Marinoscillum sp. 108: one gene and its partner. The protein of the gene in region 2 binds, or shares a complex with, the protein of the main gene of each other region. Links are inferred from orthologs where the notes say so. Each region holds a gene or a part of one and is shown on either strand. Other genes may lie near its edges.

Region 1 (3,090 bases), 1.3 Mb from region 2 along the record:
TCTGGAAAGACTGGGAAGCCTTTGCAGCCTATGCCTTCAATAAATCACACAGTACCTGCTACTCTGTGGTGGCTTATCAGACCGGTTACCTCAAAGCCAACTATCCGGCTGAATACATGGCCTCTGTGCTCACGCATAACCAAAGCAACATTGAAAAAGTGAGCTTCTTCATGGAAGAATGCCGTAATCAGGGCATCAAAGTGTTGGGACCTCACGTGAATGAGTCAGGCCTCAACTTTGAAGTGAATGCCGCCGGCGAAATCCGCTTTGGACTGGGAGCCATCAAAGGTACTGGTGAATCTGCCGTGCTGGCAATTATTGAAGAACGAGATGCCAATGGCCCATTCAGTGATCTGTTTGATTTTGCCTCGAGGGTAAACCTCAGAGCTGTGAATAAAAAATCATTCGAAAGTCTGGCTAAAGCCGGAGGATTCGACTGTTTCGATGAGTTTCATAGACGACAGTACGTGGAGCCTGATGAAGAAGGGGCCAGTCTGATCGAAAAGGCCATTCGCTACGCCAATAAACTTCAGCAGGAAGAGGACAGTGCGCAGGCTTCCCTGTTTGGGGGAGGCAGTGAGTCCAATGTAGTGATGCGCCCGCGCATTGGCAAAATAGAGCCCTATGGAGAAATAGAAAAGCTCAACATAGAGCAGGAAATGGTGGGCCTCTACATCTCGGGGCACCCATTGGATCAGTACAAGTTTGAGATGAAATACTTCACCAACACCAAACTCAGCGACCTGGTGGACCTGGAGAAGCTTCAGGGTAAAGAGATCAAATTAGGGGGTATGATCACTGAAGTGGCACATCTCACCACCAAAAAAGGGAAGCCCTATGGGCGCTTCAAAATCACTGGCTACTCAGACAGCCATGAGTTTTTTCTATTCTCGCCCAGCTACCTGGATTTCAAGGCATACCTGGAGAAGGGTTGGTTCATCTACATGACGGGAATTGTGCAAAACAGATGGAGCGGCACCGATCTGGAGTTTAAAATCACCAGCATGGAGCCACTCAGCGATATTCGTGAGCGCATGGCCAAAGGGATAGAACTGCAAATGCGGTTATCCGATGTGAGTCCGGCACTCATCGGAGAGCTGGAGCGCTATGGCCAGAAATATCCCGGAAACAACGTATTCAAGCTCAATATCATGGGTGCTTTTGAGGAGCGAATGATCAATCTGGAGATGATGAGCAGGAAAATATCTGTGGACATCAATGACGACCTCATCAAGGAGCTGGACAGGCTGGAAGACATCAGCTACCGGGTGCTGACCAGCTGATCTTTATCCCTATTGTCCGAGAGACAACAAATGAATACTTAAATAAAAAGTGGATCAACAAAAAGCATATCTTTGCCGTTATCAACTTGAATTATAATTATTAACTGATATAAAAATGGCACATCCATTAGAATTAACTGATCAAAATTTCGAAGAAATAATCAATACCGATAAACCCGTACTTGTGGATTTCTGGGCGGAATGGTGCGGACCTTGTAAAATGATCGCCCCTGTAGTGGAAGAGTTGGCTGCTGACTATGAAGGCAAAGCTGTGATTGGCAAAGTAGACGTGGACTCAAACCCTGAGATTTCTGCAAAGTTTGGCATTCGCTCTATCCCTACCCTTTTGGTATTCAAGAACGGTGAGATCGTGGACAAGCAAATCGGAGCGGTTCCGAAAACTGCACTGAGCGAAAAGCTGGATAAGCAACTGGCTTAATTCCACTTTATAGAAAAGCTTCAAAAAACCGGCCTGGGCCGGTTTTTTTATGTCCTCAATTCCTTCAAAAATAATAGTTGAGAGTGAAAAGTTGGTCAAAAGATATCTTGTTGGCCCATCTCAGATTGAGTCGACTACCTCGCTCTTCCCCCTCTGATATCTCTCCATTTTGCTGATCCTCTTCCCTCCTTTTTCCCTGACTGGCACTCATGACCACCTGAGCCAGATTGGTCTCTATAGAGAGCTGATCAAAAATGAAATAATACAGCCCCATCTTCATATCCATGTGAATGGCATTGGTCCGGATTTCATTCCTCCCCCTAGCATAGGATTCTCCTCCCAGGGTATCATAATGATGGTAAGAGTTCTTCTGAATTGTCCTCAAATAGCCCATTCCAGGCTGCACATAGGCACCAAAATCACCATGGATAGGAAAATAATATTTCAGGAAGGTTCCAAAACCAAAGCTCACGCTACTGCTATTGTTTTCATAATTTCGGTTATAATATTGGCTTTGCTGACTATGATTGGCTGATCCAAGCTCCATATCAATACCCACCATCACATAATCCTTGAAAAAGCGGGCATAGTAGGGTGAAATGAAGAAGTTGCTGGATTGATTTGAATATTCATCACCATAGAAGGATCCTATCACGTTTTCAGGATTATTACTTTCCGTTTCTGAAAAGTTGATAGAGATTCCTCCTCCCAAAATTCGGTTTCCCATTTCAAGGGAGCTTTGAGAATAAGTGAGGGCACATGAAAAAACAAGAACAAACGCAGCAGTATTTTTTTTGGCTCGAAAAGGGCTCATATACGGGTTTTTAGGAGGTGAAAAAACCTAACTCCCGCAAAGAGCATACCAGACCGTTACCTAAATTATTAAAAAAAGTTAATCACGAAATTGCTCGCCCGATTTCTTCTCCATTAATCTCACCAAAAAACCTGCGTCCGATACATGTTCAAGGATCACTTTGATCAGGAAGGTCAGTGGAACAGACAGCAACATGCCTGCTGTTCCCCACATAAAGGCCCAAAAAACCAGGCTAAATAAAATAGTCACAGTATTGATGGAGAGTGAGTCTCCCGTCATTTTGGGCTCTACGATGCTGCCCATAACGATTTGTACGCCTTCCAGCGCTAAAAACAGAAAGAACACCTCGGAAATACTGGTGGCCGTCAGTCCCCCAATAATCAACGGGGGCACGATGGCAATGAGGGATCCCACATAAGGAATATAGTTGAGCACAAAACCTAAAATACCCCAGAGTAAAGCATACTGTATACCAAAAGCCCAGCTAATAAGCCCTATACCCAGGCCTGTCATCAGGCTCACCACGGTTTTCACTTTGATATAAATACTAATCG
Region 2 (3,145 bases):
ATAACAAAGCAATCAGGGTAATGGGCGAAATGGTGGGGATAAACCTGGTTTTGTACCAGTCTTCTCCCTTTGCTTTTACCAATACCATTCTGCTCAGGATTCCCATCAGAAATGGAATACCCAGGTAGATGGCTACACTTTCTGCAATAGTGACAATGGATATGTCCACAATGGCTCCATCAAAACCAAAGTAGGGGGGTAAAACCGTAATAAACAACCAGGCATAAAAACTATATGCAAACACCTGAAAGATGCTGTTCAGAGCCACCAATCCTGCGCCGTATTCACTACTCCCTTCTGCCAGATCATTCCATACCAGCACCATAGCGATGCATCGGGCAAGCCCGATCAGAATAAGCCCAACCATGTATTCGGGGTAATCCTGCAGGAAGGTCAGGGCCAAAATGAACATCAGAACAGGACCGATGATCCAATTGAGCAACAACGAAATAGAAAGAACCTTCACGTTTTTAAAGACTTGCGGTAGCAGCTTGTAATTCACTTTGGCCAGCGGTGGGTACATCATCAGGATCAGGCCTATGGCAATGGGAATATTGGTGCTACCACTACTAAACGAATCAATGAAGGTGGAGGTAGATGGAAACAAATAGCCAATGCCTACTCCAATGGCCATGGCAAGGAATATCCAAAGGGTGAGGTACTGATCCAGGAAACTAAGTTTTTTTGTGTTGTTGGTCATGATTGTGATGATGGTTTGATAACTATTTGGCTTGCAGAAGTTGATCTGCCAATTCATTAGGGAATTCACTTTCTTTTATGGCACTTACAGCTGCATCTATGTCGTAGTTTACTCTTCTGAATTCCACCCGAATCGCATTTGGGTTGTGTTTTGAAAGATTTTCATACAGGGTGATTAGGGCGTAGCACAGCCTGGGGTCACCATCTTTTGGCTTCCCTACAGAACCAATATTGACTAAATGGGTGTAATCCATTCCTGTCTGAATGGTTCGGTGATATGGGATATGTGTATGCCCACACAACACAAACTGTGCATTTTGCGCTTTCATCATTTCTACGATTTCGTCTTCAGGGTAGTCCTCTACCAGGTAGTCATTCACGGCTTTTGGGCTACCATGCACCAGCAAAAGGGTGAAAGGCTCCCCGTTGGTCTCAAAGACGAGTTTCAGGTGCCTGGGAAGATTGGTCAGGTAGTCCTTGTTTTCCGTGGTGAGCAACCTCGCGGTGATCCCTTTGGCAGACCTGTCATCTTCTTTGAGGGGTAGAAGCAAAGCCTCTTCGTGATTCCCCATAATGGTAGGGATGTGGCGTTTTCTTATGGCTTCTACCACCTCATTGGCCCAGACATTGTAGCCCACCAGATCTCCCAGACAGTATAGGGCGTCTGGCCTTACTTGTTCAATGTCCTTGAAGAAGGCATCGAGAGCGGGCAGATTGGCATGTATGTCTGAAAAGAAGGCTATTTTCATTTTTTGACCTGTGAGAATGTATAAAACATCTCAGAAGCGATCTGCATTGATCGCTGATCATATCGCTCTGCTTCCTCAGGGGTGCCATCAAATTCCTTGGGATCGTCATATCGCACGGGAATTCTCTTTTCTGTTCCCGGGATGAACGGGCAATTCTCATCTGCGTGCGAACACGTCATCACCGCGGCAAACTGATCTGCCCGATTGATGGGATCGTCGAAGAGTTTTGAAAAGGCCTTGATGGGCTCTTTATCATCAGAATGAGAAATGAGATAAATAGGGTTGCTGTCGCCTTTGGAGGAAACCCTAAAACCACTCCGCTTAATAGATGCTACTGCTCTCTCATTGAATGCGGTAACTTCCACACCCCCCGAATAGCAAAGCGCCGGAATGCCGAAATAGTTGGCTGCCGTCTGTGCCCAAATCTGGGAGAACTGGCTTCTTCGAGAGTTATGGGTGCAGATAAAGTTGAGGTTGACTTCTTTGCCCTGATCGATTTTGGTCTGAATGTATTCGATCATTGGTTTGAGCACAGCAAGTCGCTCATCCGAAATGTTTTGCTCCCTTGCTTTTTCAATGGTCATTTGAAGTTCGGGATATACTAAGTTTTGTGTTTGCATGATTTATGAGCTGATTTTTTTGATTAACAACATCCTGATCCGGGAGTGCAAGCGTTTTCCTGAGCAACAAGTGATGAAATCCTGACTTTTGGTTTTTCCACTGGAATACCGCATTTTTCCTTGGCCAGGCAATCGGTTTGTTTGTTGGTCAATTGAAACGAGCCATTTTGAAACTCCAGGCCATACTTTCCTATGGTTTCTCCCTGATGCTCCACTTCAACATCCGAATCCTCCAGCCCGAGGTGCTTTTCTGAGAGCTCTATGATGGCGTGAAGTTTCTGAGCACTCAGTCGGTGATCGTAATCAGCAGCGGTGAAAAGTTGAAAATTGACCACAGTCTCTTTTCTCACCGTTCCGCCACAGTCAATAAAGTGCTTCTGAATGCTTCCAACCTCCGTGACGTGAAAATGTGAAGGAACATACTCCCCATTGGGTAGGCGGAATTTTACTTCCTGTATTTCGGATAAGGCTGATTTGATTTCTGATAATTTCATGTGTTGTGATGTTATTGCAATATGACGATATGATTAGACCATTTTTTTTAGCAACATTCCTGTGAAGAGGGCAAATCAAACTGATTGAAAATTTCATTGAACTGACTTTTGATCTCGGCCCACCGCACCGGATTGATACAGTAGCTAATGCGTGATCCTTCAATGGTGCCCTGGATGATGCCAATGTCTTTTAATTCACGCAGGTGCTGACTTACAGTGGCCTGAGCCAGGCCCAATTCCTGCACCAAATCTCCATTGACACAGGCATTGGTTCTAAGCAAATGCTGAATGATGGCTACACGGGCGGGGTGAGCAAATGCCTTTGCTGCCACGGCTACTTCGTTTTGTACGGTTGAAAAAAGGTCTGTCTTGGTTACGCCCATCTTTCTTTGCATTATGTCATTGCAATATTACGATGAGTTATTGAGATAAGCAAGGCCTTAGCCAATATCAGGTACAAATGGAGCTCAATACTTCATCAACTACCCAGTTTGATGCTCGATCCATGTACACTGATTCTCCAATGTACTTTTTGGCTTTCTGAGATTGATAAAGATGAATGGGCATTACTTGCCGATACAGA

The links.
Region 1: the proteins of GV030_RS02170 (region 2) and trxA are in contact, whole or in part, in an NMR structure (PDB 2IPA), measured with the Bacillus subtilis proteins. The link is inferred for Marinoscillum sp. 108 from one-to-one orthologs.

Annotation. Positions count from the first base shown.
Region 1 is NZ_LR734808.1:1,787,953-1,791,042, forward strand. The notes cover bases 305-3,060. They hold trxA (thioredoxin), read left to right. Parts: upstream 305-1,398; coding sequence 1,399-1,722; downstream 1,723-3,060. Other genes in these bases: dnaE (DNA polymerase III subunit alpha), read left to right, coding at 305-1,283; GV030_RS07395 (hypothetical protein), read right to left, coding at 1,787-2,449; GV030_RS07400 (AI-2E family transporter), read right to left, coding at 2,615-3,060. Outside these bases: more of dnaE, read left to right, coding at 1-304; more of GV030_RS07400, read right to left, coding at 3,061-3,090. UniProt on the Bacillus subtilis protein: Participates in various redox reactions through the reversible oxidation of its active center dithiol to a disulfide and catalyzes dithiol-disulfide exchange reactions.
Region 2 is NZ_LR734808.1:522,350-525,494, forward strand. The notes cover bases 257-3,067. They hold GV030_RS02170 (protein-tyrosine-phosphatase), read right to left. Parts: upstream 2,069-3,067; coding sequence 1,445-2,068; downstream 257-1,444. Other genes in these bases: arsB (ACR3 family arsenite efflux transporter), read right to left, coding at 257-700; GV030_RS02165 (metallophosphoesterase), read right to left, coding at 723-1,448; GV030_RS02175 (DUF6428 family protein), read right to left, coding at 2,092-2,562; GV030_RS02180 (helix-turn-helix transcriptional regulator), read right to left, coding at 2,610-2,945. Outside these bases: more of arsB, read right to left, coding at 1-256. UniProt on the Bacillus subtilis protein: Catalyzes the reduction of arsenate [As(V)] to arsenite [As(III)]. In vitro, can dephosphorylate para-nitrophenyl phosphate (pNPP).